3 regions of the Pinirhizobacter sp. genome follow, and region 3 is predicted to be linked to each of the others. Evidence: predicted binding sites of a transcription regulator. Region 3 holds the regulator's gene; each other region holds the start of a gene.
The links. Region 3 encodes HrcA, which represses chaperone genes, less so after heat shock. Its sites were predicted from a motif close to TTNGCACTCNNNNNNNNNGAGTGCNAA; they were not measured.
Positions count from the first base shown of each region.

Region 1 (4,040 bases), on a different contig from region 3:
GTCCTCGGTCAGTACTGGGTCGAAGGCCAGTTCAGCGGTGACGTTCTTGACGGTGTTCTTCACCTGCAGGGCCAGTTTGTAGGTATCGAACGATTTGGCGACCGGGTCGTATGCGATCTGGATCGGCGATTGCGGCCAGCCCAATTGCGGCTTGACGTAAAACGTCTCGGCAGGGACGGTGACGGACACGTCGATGGTTTGCCGGACAGGCGCGGCATTTGCGCCGGTCGTGGACAGGATGGCCACGATGCACGCGGCCACGAGATGGTTCTTCATTGCTGGTTCCTTCAGCGGTGGGGGAATTGATTGACGGGGATCGCGACAGGACGCTCGCCATCGCCTTCTTGCAACACGAAGCGATGAGTCAGATCCTCGCCGGCCAGATGCAGGCTTGCGCCCGGGGCAATCCGATCGATGACGGGGGATTCGCATTGCTTCGGACCCCTGCATGCATAGTGATCACGCAGGAAGATCGTGCTGTCGCCAGCGTTGGTGACGGTATGGGCGGCCTCGTCAATACGAGTGTCAAAGCGCGCCTGCGCAGGCGCGGCGACCACGCGCACCCCATAGCCCACGAGCACGTTGATCGACGTGGTGGCTTCCGCCTTGAAGGCCTCCTCTTCAGCGGCCGTCACCGCGAACCCGTGTTCTCGGACCGGCGGCACGGGGACGAAGCGCACGCGGAAGTACCGTTCGCGGGAGCGGTCGCCCATGGCGATCATGCGCACCGATTGTGAGCCGCCGGCGGGAATGATCAGCCGTGAGGGGCTGGCGAGCAGGCCATCACGCAGGATGCCCTCGGTGGGCCCGCTGGCCAGCGGTTTGCCCTGAACATCCATTTCCATGACGTCGACGCGCACGAAAGCGGTGGCGCTGCCACTATTGTAGATCTGCTTGGCGGCGGTGGCTCGCTTGGGTGTGATGTAGTGGTGCATCGCCCCCACAAAGATTTCCGCGCCAGCATGAACCGGACCGGCGGCAAGGGCCATCAGGCAAGCCACGCCGATACTGGCCACGGATAGGTGAGGGCGGCGCGGGAAGCCGTTAACAGCGTGGCTAGGAGGCGACGTGAGCACGGTGGATTCAACCATGGGTCGGCCAATGGCCGGTGTTGCAATGATCCGTACCGTCACCGCGTCAATCTATGCTTGCCGGATCAAATGGGTCTGACGGTAGCTGTCAGATTCGGCCCAAATCGCGTCAGGGCCCTTGAACCACGCCCACCCGCCGCCATTAGCTACCCGCGGCCAGGTTCTTCCGTGATGGACGAACTGCGGCTAAACTTCTGGCACTCGCCCATGGCAAGTGCTAACAGGCGACACCAATTTCTTTCACCATCAACCACTTAGTGGAGTGAATCATGAGCAAGCTGCGTCCGTTGCACGACCGCGTCATCGTCAAGCGCCTCGAAGAAGAGCGCATGTCCGCTGGCGGCATCGTCATTCCTGACAGCGCCACCGAGAAGCCCACCCGCGGCAAGGTCATTGCCGCCGGCACCGGTCGCATCCTGGAAGACGGCAACGTCCGCCCGATGTCGGTCAAGGAAGGCGAAACCGTTCTGTTCGGCAAGTACGCCGGCCAGGAAATCAAGATCGACGGCGAAGAGCTGGTCTTCCTGAAGGAAGACGACATCGTCGCGGTGATCGAAGGCTGATTCCCCGCCTCTCCCGCATTCTCGCGAAATCATTTCTAATTCAAGGATTTAAATACCATGGCAGCTAAAGAAGTCCGCTTCGGCGAAGACGCCCGCTCGCGCATCCTGAAAGGCGTGAACACCCTGGCCAACGCGGTCAAGGTCACCCTGGGTCCCAAGGGCCGTAATGTCGTGCTCGAGAAGAGCTTCGGCGCCCCCACGATCACCAAGGACGGCGTGTCCGTGGCCAAGGAGATCGAACTTTCCGACAAGTACGAGAACCTCGGCGCGCAGATCGTCAAGGAAGCCGCCTCCAAGACCTCCGACGTCGCCGGTGACGGCACCACCACCGCTACGGTGCTGGCCCAGGCGTTCATCCAGGAAGGCCTGAAGGCTGTTGCCGCCGGCATCAACCCGATGGATCTCAAGCGCGGCATCGACAAGGCCGTCATCGCCGCCGTGGGCGAGCTGAAGAAGCTCTCCAAGCCCACGGTGGACGACAAGGAAATCGCCCAGGTCGGTACCATCTCGGCCAACTCCGACGCCAACATCGGCGACATCATCGCCACGGCGATGAAGAAGGTCGGCAAGGAAGGCGTGATCACGGTTGAAGAAGGTTCGGGCCTGGAAAACGAGCTCGACGTCGTCGAAGGCATGCAGTTCGACCGCGGCTACCTGTCGCCGTACTTCATCAACAACCAGGCTTCCCAGCAGGTTGAGCTGGACGACCCGTACATCCTGATCCACGACAAGAAAGTGTCGAACGTGCGCGAGCTGCTGCCCGTGCTCGAGGCCGTCGCCAAGGCCGGCAAGCCGCTGCTGATCGTGGCCGAGGAAGTCGAGGGCGAAGCCCTGGCAACCCTGGTGGTCAACACCATCCGTGGCATCGTCAAGGTCGCTGCCGTCAAGGCGCCGGGCTTCGGTGACCGCCGCAAGGCCATCCTGGAAGACATCGCCATTCTCACCAATGGCCAGGTGATCTCCGAAGAAGTGGGCCTGCAGCTTGAGAAGGCCACCATCAACGACCTGGGCCGCGCCAAGCGCGTGGTGATCACCAAGGAAAACACCACCATCATCGACGGTGCCGGTGAAGCTGAGCGCATCCAGTCGCGTATCAGCCAGGTCAAGGCACAGATCGAGGAAACCTCCTCCGATTACGACCGCGAGAAGCTGCAGGAGCGCGTTGCCAAGCTCGCCGGCGGTGTTGCCGTGATCAAGGTCGGTGCCGGTACCGAGATCGAGATGAAGGAAAAGAAGGCTCGCGTCGAAGACGCCCTGCACGCCACGCGCGCAGCGGTGGAAGAAGGCGTGGTTGCCGGCGGTGGCGTTGCGCTGATCCGCGCGCTGAAGGCCGTGGAAAACCTGAAGGGTGACAACACCGACCAGGACCTGGGTATCGCCATCACCCGCCGCGCGCTCGAAGCGCCCCTGCGTGCGATCGTCGCCAATGCCGGCGAAGAGCCGTCGGTGATCGTTGCCAAGGTCAAGGAAGGCACGGGTAACTTCGGTTACAACGCTGCCAACGGCGAGTTCGGCGACATGCTGGTGATGGGCATCCTGGACCCGACCAAGGTCACCCGCACCGCCCTGCAGCACGCTGCATCGGTAGCTGGCCTTGCCATCACCACCGAGGCGATCGTTGCCGAAGTGCCGAAGAAGGACGACGGCGGTGGCCATGCTGGCGGCCACGGTGGTGGTATGGGCGGCATGGGCGGCATGGATTTCTGATCCCGCCTTACCGCTAGAAAACAAAACCCCCGCTTCGGCGGGGGTTTTTTTATGCCACGTTGAAGTGCTTCATCGCGGGGGATGTGGCCTGCGCTGATGATCTACTGCTGCGCGCCCGCTGCCGCCGCTTCGTCCGCTGCTGTCTTCTGCCGGGCCAGCGTGGCGGCATCCAGCTGCGGGATGAACTGCGCCACCAGCTTGTCCAGCTTGCCGCGAAGGCGCAGCTGCGCCACGTTGCTCATGCCGTTGTCGTCGTCTTTCTGCACGGCGTCTTCATCCGCCGGCGGTGCATCGGGTGCGCGGGTGAGCGCCGCCAACGCCGGCGCCACTATCTGGGTAAGCGCGAAGTATGGATCGTCGTGTATGCCGGCGTGGTCGAGCACCATGCCCGGCAACGCCCACGCCGCCATGTCCTGCTTCACGCTATTGTCCGAGCGCGTGTCGAACAGGATCCAGGGCACTTGCTGGGTGAACATCGATTGGCCGTTAACGAAGCCCGCGGTGTTGTAGGTATCGATCAGCGCCGGCAGGTGATCGCCATAGAACAGCAACAGGGCAGGCCGCTCGCGTTTGGACAGCAGATCGGCCAGGCGGCCGAGTTCGGCATCGGCATGGCGCATGTGATAGATGTAATTCTGCAGGTCGAGCTTGGCCTTGCCATCCACGCCGGCGGGTACAG
Region 1 is NZ_DASYDG010000027.1:53,038-57,077, forward strand. It holds gene VGM61_RS09785 (CS1 type fimbrial major subunit) at 1-276, opposite strand, end outside; gene VGM61_RS09790 (hypothetical protein) at 288-989, opposite strand; gene groES (co-chaperone GroES) at 1,361-1,654, shown strand; gene groL (chaperonin GroEL) at 1,712-3,361, shown strand; partial or broken gene VGM61_RS09805 (LTA synthase family protein) at 3,463-4,040, opposite strand, start outside.
Region 1: groES (co-chaperone GroES) is a predicted target of HrcA. The motif match lies at 1,286-1,312, and genes of this name have one in related genera.

Region 2 (4,040 bases), on a different contig from region 3:
GCTGGTGATGACGGGCGATGAAAATGCCCAGAACCAGTCCGCGCTGTTGCGCGGCGGCGCGAACGACCTCGTCGTCAAGCCCATCGAGGAAAAGCGCCTGATCACCAAGCTGCTGTTCCAGCTGCGGGTGGCGTTGCACCTGCGCGAGCGGCTCACCACCGCGGCATGAGCGGCGAGCGCGTGAAGCTTGAGCCTTCGTGGAAGGCTCGCATCGGTGACTATCTCGAGCGGCCGGACATGCAGGCGCTGTCGGCATTCCTGCGTGCGGAGAAACAGGCGGGCAAGGTGATCTATCCGCCCGGCCCGGATATTTTCGCCGCCTTCGACCACACAGCGTTCGACAACGTACGCGTGGTCATCCTGGGGCAGGATCCTTACCACGGCCCGAACCAGGCGCACGGGCTTTGTTTTTCCGTGCGCCCCGGTGTGCGGATTCCCCCGTCGCTGCAGAACATCTTCAAGGAGATCCAGCGCGACCTGGGTATCGCGCCGCCGGATCATGGTTGCCTGACGCCGTGGGCCGACCGTGGTGTGTTGCAGCTCAATGCGGTGCTCACCGTGGAGCAGGGCAACGCCAATGCGCACCAGGGCAAGGGCTGGGAAGGGTTCACCGATGCGGCGATCGATGCCCTGAATCGAGAGCGCGAGGGCATTGTGTTCATGCTCTGGGGCTCATATGCACAGCGAAAGGGGCAGCTGATCGACACGGACAGGCACCGGGTACTGAAGTCGGTGCACCCTTCGCCGTTGTCGGCGCACCGGGGTTTCCTGGGTTGCGGGCATTTTTCCGCGGCCAATGCCTACCTGGAACAGCACGGCAAGGCCCCGGTCGACTGGTCCCTGCCGGCCAAGGCCTCGTTGGAAGCCCAGTAGCGCCGGCTTCCCGAGGTGGCCCGCCAGGGGGCCTCCGCCCCCGCAGCCCAGGTTTCATGCGGTTTTCCGCCCCCTGCTGAAAGACATTCCCCTCTGGCCGGGTCTTCCACTGGACACCGGCAACCAATTTCTGTACTATTGCGTACAGATAAGGGGCCGGGGAACGAAAGACGGCCTTAGCACTCCAACCCCTGGAGTGCTAAATTTCTACGAATTATCTTGGAGGTCAGTTCATGTCTACAGCCTTGGTCACCAGGAACTACCCGGTACCCAGCCTTACGGGCAGCCTGGATTCCTATATCTCGGCCGTACACCGCATCCCCGTCCTTACCCTGGACGAGGAGCAGTCGCTTGCCCGTAAATTCACCGAACAAGCCGACCTGGAAGCCGCCCGCCAGATGGTGATGTCGCACCTGCGTTTCGTGGTGCACGTTGCCCGCGGCTACAACGGTTACGGCTTGCAGCTTTCCGACCTCATCCAGGAAGGCAACATCGGCCTGATGAAGGCGGTCAAGCGTTTCGACCCGAACCAGGGCGTGCGTCTGGTCAGCTTTGCCGTGCACTGGATCCGTGCCGAAATGCACGAATTCATCCTGCGCAACTGGCGCATCGTCAAGGTGGCCACCACCAAGGCGCAGCGCAAGCTGTTCTTCAACCTGCGCAAAAGCAAGAAGCGCCTGGGCTGGATGAACGCCGAGGAAGTGCGCGTAGTGGCGAAGGATCTTGGCGTACCCGAGGCAACCGTGCGCGAGATGGAATCGCGACTGTCCGGCCGTGACATCGGTTTTGAAGCCCCGGCCGACGCGGACGACGACGACAAGCCGGCACCGGCGGCTTTCCTCATCGACGAGGGTGCCGACCCGTACGACAACGTCGCCGATGCTGACGCCAGCGACAACCAGATGGGGGCGCTTTCTTCAGCGCTCGCCCGCCTGGATGACCGCTCGCGCGACATCATCCAGCGTCGCTGGCTGCGTGAAGACGACAAAGCCACGCTGCAGGATCTTGCGGACGAATATGGTGTTTCGGCCGAACGCATCCGCCAGATCGAGGCCAACGCCATGAAGAAAATGCGTGGCGCCATCGCGGCCTAAGCCAACCAAACGTGGTTATGATGACGGCGGCCCCCCTGGGGCCGTTCGTCGTTTGGGCGGGGGAGCCCGGCGAATTATTCCCGCACCGGAGATCAGTCGGATGCAGCGAGCATTGGTCATCGAGGACGACGCGGTTACCGCGAACGAGATCGTCGCCGAGCTCGACCTTCATGGCTTGTCCGCCGAGTGGGTCGCCAACGGCGAGGACGGCCTGGACCGCGCCAGCAGCGCGGACTACGACATCATCACGCTGGACCGCATGCTGCCGGGCATGGATGGCATCGACGTGGTGGCGGCCCTGCGCAACCGCGGCGTTGACACCCCGGTACTGATGATCAGCGCACTGAGCGACGTGGATGAACGCGTGCGCGGCCTGCGCGCTGGCGGCGATGATTACCTCACCAAGCCCTTCGCGCCGGACGAAATGACCGCACGGGTGGAAGTGTTGCTGCGACGGCGCCAACCGCAGGCGCGCAGCGTGCTGCGAGTGGCGGACCTCGAATTGGACCTCGTTACCCATGCAGCGAACCGCGCCGGCCAGGAACTGCCGCTTCAGCCTACCGAATACCGCCTGCTCGAATTCCTCATGCGTCATGCCGGCCAGGTGCTGACGCGCACGATGATCTTCGAGCACGTATGGGGTTTTCATTTCGATCCAGGCACCAACGTGATCGATGTGCACATCGGCCGGCTGCGCCGGAAGATCGACCAGCCTGGGCAGTCGTCCCTCATTCGCACCATTCGTGGTTCGGGATACGTCATTGCGCCCGCTGACTGAAGTCTGGAGCGCCGCGACCTCGCGGTTGATGCTCATTTACGGCGCCCTGTTCGCTGTCTGGTGCGTGATTCTGCTCGGTGCGGTGCAGTTTGAATCGTCGCGCTACCTTTCCGGTGTGATCGACTCCATGCTGCAGCAACGCATCGCGCTGCTGGCACGCACGGAACCCTCGGCACTCCAGGGCGCGGTGGAGAAGGCGGTCGCGATCGATCCGGCCGGCGTGATGTGGCTGGGCCTGTTCGATGCCGATGGTCGGCCCATGGCGGGCAATGTCAACGCGCTGCCGGCGGACCTGCCAATGGACGGCGTGGCACACGCGATCGAGTCCGGTACGCTGCATCCGGTGGTCGGACGCCCCGTTCGGTCGCGCGCGGTGGTCATGAGGCTGCCCGATGGCCGGCGCCTGGTGGCGGCGAAAGATTCGCGCACGATCGATGGCCTTGGCGCGATCATGCGCCGCGGCCTGTTGTGGGGATTGTCCCTTACGCTTATTCCGGGCCTGCTGGGTGGCTTCCTGCTAAGCCGTGCACCGGCCAGGCGGATCCGGCAGATGCAGCGGGCCGCTGAACCGATCCAGCGCGGGGACCTTTCGCGGCGCCTTCCGGTTAGCGGAAGGGGGGACGAGATCGATCTGCTGGCCGGCATCGTCAATACCATGCTGACCGAGATCGAGCGCCTGATGGGCGAGGTCAAGGGCGTGTGCGACAACATAGCCCACGATCTTCGCACCCCGCTTACCCACCTTCGCGCCCGTCTCTACCGCACGCAGCAACAGCTCAAGGGGCCCGAAGAGGCAGCATCGCTGGATGTGTGCCTTGCCGACATCGATGCCCTGATGGCGCGTTTCCGCGCCCTGCTGCGCATCTCGGAACTGGAAGATGGCCAGCGCAGCGCCTGCTTCCAGCCGATGGACCTGGCCGGTGTGATGCGACAGGTGCATGAGTTCTACGGCCCCCTGGCCGAAGACCGCGGCCAGCGCTTCGAACTGGACCTGCAACCGATGCCGGCAACACGCGGCGATCCGCAACTGCTGTTCGAAGCGTTGGCGAATCTCGTGGGCAATGCGATCAAGTTCACGCCCGCCGGCGGCATGGTGACCTTGCGCAGCGCCAATGACAGTGACGGTGGCTACATCGAGGTTGGCGACAGCGGCCCGGGTATTCCCGAAGGCGAGAGGGAAGCGGTGCTGCTGCGTTTCTACCGTGGCGACGGCAGCCGCAGTACGCCGGGCTCGGGCCTGGGGCTTTCCATTGTCAGCGCCATCGCGCGATTGCATGGCTATGGCCTGGAAGTAG
Region 2 is NZ_DASYDG010000009.1:13,340-17,379, forward strand. It holds gene VGM61_RS02635 (response regulator) at 1-169, shown strand, start outside; gene ung (uracil-DNA glycosylase) at 166-873, shown strand; gene rpoH (RNA polymerase sigma factor RpoH) at 1,107-1,967, shown strand; gene VGM61_RS02650 (response regulator transcription factor) at 2,068-2,745, shown strand; gene VGM61_RS02655 (sensor histidine kinase) at 2,729-4,040, shown strand, end outside.
Region 2: rpoH (RNA polymerase sigma factor RpoH) is a predicted target of HrcA. The motif match lies at 1,050-1,076, and genes of this name have one in related genera.

Region 3 (4,040 bases):
GGCCAGAAAACGGTATATATCCACCGCGCCAGCGTGATGAACAAGCTCGGAGCGGGATCGGAACTTGACCTCTACCGCATGGCCAGCGAGCGCGGCCTTACCGGCTAGCCCTTGACGCTGTCGAGCATCTGCTTGGCATGGGCACGGGTCTGTTTGGTGATCTCAACGCCGCCAAGCATGCGCGAGAGTTCTTCGCGGCGGCCTGCGGTGTCCAGCGCCTCGACTTCGGTGCGCGTGGACGTTCCATCCGTGGCCTTGGACACGCGCAGGTGTGCATGGCCCTGAGCTGCCACCTGAGGCAGGTGGGTGACGCAGAGCACCTGGCAACGCTCGCCCAGCGCGCGAAGTTTCTGGCCGACCACTTCGGCCACGGCGCCGCCGATGCCGGTGTCCACTTCGTCGAAAACCATGCAGCCGATGGTGTCGTTGCCCAGGGTGGCTACCTCGATGGCAAGGCTGATGCGTGCGAGCTCGCCGCCCGAAGCCACCTTGCGCAGGGCACGGGGCGGCTGGCCGGGATTGGCACTGACGAGGAACTCGCAGCGCTCACGGCCTTGTGGATCGGGATCCGCGCCGCTTTCGTCGCTGAGGTCGATGCGCAGCACGCCACCGGCCATGCCCAGCCCGGCCATGAGCGTGGTGACTTCCTCGCCCAGCCGGGTGGCCGCGGCCCGGCGTGCCTTCGATAGAGATGCGGCAGCGGCGGTCCAGGCGGCCAGGTGCCTGTCGCGTTCGTGCCCGAGGTTTTCCAGCACCTCGCCCGCGCCTTCAAGCGCGGTGAGTTCCTCGCGCAGTTCCAGGGCCTTGGCACCGAGTTCGGCCATCGGCAGGCGGTAACGGCGGGAGAGTTCGTGCAGGCGCGAAAGCTGCTGCTCGCTTTCGGCGAAGCGCTCGGGGTCGAGTTCGACGTCCTGGGCGTAGCGTCCCAGGGCATCGACGGCTTCGCCGAGCTGGATCTGCGCGTTGTCGACCAGTTCCACCTGCGGCGCCAGGCGGGGGTCGATCTCCGCCAGGCGTTGCAATTCCAGTTGCGCGCGCAGCAGGGCGCGGCCGATCGCCAGTTCGCTCTCGCCGTCGATCAACTCGACCACGGCCGAAGCGCCTTCGGCCAGCCGCCCGGCGTTGGCCAGGCGGCGATGGCTGGCTTCGAGTTCTTCGAAGGCTGCAGGATCCAGCGCCCATCGCTCAAGCTCGGCCGTCTCGTGGCCGAGCATCTCGATGCGATGTTCGCGGTCGTCGCCACCGGAGAGCTTCCTGATGCGTGCACCGGCCTCGCGCCAGGCACCGGCAGTGGCCGTCACATCGGCCAGGAGCCCTTCGTTGCCGGCGTAGGCGTCGAGCAGGGCGAGCTGGTGGCTGCGCGAGAGCAGCGCCTGGTGCTCGTGCTGGCCGTGGATCTCCACCACCTGGGTGGCAAGTTCCGATAGTTGGGCCAGGCTTGCCGGCCGGCCGTTGATCCATGCCCGCGAACTGCCGTCGCGGATCACCCGGCGCAGCTGGCAGCTTTCGCCATCGTCGAGTTCTTCCTGGCGCAGCCAGGCGAGGGCCGCGGGCAGGGCGGCCAGGTCGAACTCGGCCGATAGCTCGGCGCGGTCGCTGCCGGCGCGGATCATGCCGCTGTCGGCACGCCCTCCGGCCAGCAACATCAGTGCATCCACCAGCAGGGACTTGCCTGCGCCCGTCTCGCCGCTGACCACGGTAAGCCCCGGCCCGAAGGCGATTTCCGCTTCCTCGACCACGGCAAACTGGCGAACGTAGAGCGATGTCAGCATGGGCGAGGGGCACGGCCGTGGGGGTTGCGCCGATTGTAGCTGCCTTCCCGTCGCACGGAATGCGACAATGCCCAGGCCTATTGCAAGTCTTTCGCTTCGGCCTTATTGATGCGCAGTCAGCTGATTCATCCCTCCGATGCCAGATAACCGCCAACGCCGTGTCCATCATCCCGCCTGAAGGTACCGAACTCGATGCGCGGGCGCGCCGGCTGCTCCGGACGCTGATCGCCCAGTATCTGGTGGATGGGGAACCGGTAGGCTCACGCACCCTTTCGCGGTCGTCGGGCCTGGAAGTGAGCCCGGCCACCATCCGCAACATCATGGCGGACCTGGAAGAAGCAGGGCTGGTGTCCTCGCCGCATACCTCCGCCGGCCGCGTTCCCACGCCGCGCGGCCTGCGCCTGTTCGTCGACAGCCTGATCGAACTGAAGCCGCTGCCACGCGAGGAGATGGTGATCCTGCAACGGCAGCTGCCGCCTCAGCAGACCACCACCCGCGATCTCCTGGGCAACGTATCGAACCTTCTATCGGCAATGACCCATTTCGCCGGCGTGGTCAGCGTGCCAAGGCAGGCCGATTTCCCGCTGCGCCACATCGATTTCGTGGCATTGCCCGACGAGCGGGTGCTGGTGATCCTGCAGTTTTCCGACAACCACGTGCAGAACCGCATTGTCCAGCTCACCCAGCCGCTCTCGCCGGGCCAGCTCGAGGAAGCCGCCCGTTACCTCAATCATCAGTTCGCCGGCTTTCGCATCGACGACATCCGCAGTTTCCTGCTGGGTGAGCTGCGCGCGGCCAGCAGTGAACTGAACCGGTTGCTTTCCAGCACCGTGGAGCTGGCGGCGGCCTCCTTCGCGCCGGAAGGGGCGGCCGATGTACTGGTGACCGGCCAGACCAACCTCATGGGGTATTCGGAACTGGCCGACATGGAGCGCCTGCGCGACCTTTTCGACGCCTTCCAGCAGAAACGCGACCTCCTGCAACTGATGGAGGTATGCGCCAAGGCGCCTGGTGTACGACTTTTCATCGGCGAAGAGTCAGGCTTTTCGGCTCTCGACGGTTGCAGCGTGGTCACCGCCTCCTACGGGGCTCAGGGCCGGGTACTGGGCGCTGTAGGCGTCATCGGCCCCACCCGTATGGCCTATGAGCGCGTCATTCCCGTGGTCCAGGCAACGGCCAGTTTGCTCTCCGATGCCTTGAATCGGGCGGCGACGGCCTCATAACCGCCGCGGGAGGCGGTTTTTTTACCGCGAATGTTCATACCCGGGTGGTATTGCCCGTGGTTTTTTACGTCGACATTTGGAGTCAGCATGCAAAACACCGACCCGCACGCGCCGAACCCGGCGCCGGAAGACAGCGCGGCCACCGGCGGCGACCAGCGCAACGCCGAGATCGAGGCGCTCACCATCCGCCTGGTCCAGGCCGAAGGCGAACTGGCGCAAATGCGCGAGATCGTCCTTCGTGAGCGGGCCGAGATCGAAAACCAGCGGCGCCGGCTGCAGCGGGACCTCGACCAGGCCCGCCGCTTCGCCAACGAGAAGATCCTGGCCGACCTGCTGCCCGTGTTCGACGGGCTGGACCGGGGCCTGGCGATCGAGACCGAAGACGCAGCAACCCTGCGCGAAGGCATGGAGCTCACCCTCAAGTCGCTGGACAAGCTCGGCCAGACCCATGGCCTGAAGGTTATCGATCCGCTCCACCAGACGTTCAACCCGGACCACCACCAGGCCATGAGCATGGTCCAGTCGCGTGAGTTCGAGCCCAATACGGTGGTGGCTGTGCTGCAGAAAGGCTTCGTGCTGAACGACCGTCTGCTGCGCCCTGCACTGGTGGCGGTGGCGAAGGACGCGGAATAGGCCGTCAGGCTAAAGCATTGAATCGAGGGGCTCGGGCCCCACTTATTTGACCTAGTCGCGGCCGCGGGGGCCGCCTTGAAATCCGGAGCAATGAAACATGGGCAAGATCATCGGTATCGACCTTGGTACGACCAACTCCTGCGTCGCCGTCATGGACGGCTCGACCGCACGGGTGATCGAGAATTCCGAAGGCGACCGCACCACGCCGTCCATCGTGGCCTTCACCAAGGACGGCGAAGTGCTGGTGGGCGCGCCGGCCAAGCGCCAGAGCGTCACCAATCCCAAGAACACCTTCTACGCGGTGAAGCGCCTGATCGGCCGCAAGTTCACCGATGCTGAAGTTCAGAAAGATCTCGACATCGTTCCCTACGGCATTGCCGCGCACGACAACGGCGACGCCTGGGTCCAGACC
Region 3 is NZ_DASYDG010000003.1:2,508-6,547, forward strand. It holds gene VGM61_RS00680 (response regulator transcription factor) at 1-108, shown strand, start outside; gene recN (DNA repair protein RecN) at 105-1,772, opposite strand; gene hrcA (heat-inducible transcriptional repressor HrcA) at 1,937-2,995, shown strand; gene grpE (nucleotide exchange factor GrpE) at 3,083-3,628, shown strand; gene dnaK (molecular chaperone DnaK) at 3,726-4,040, shown strand, end outside.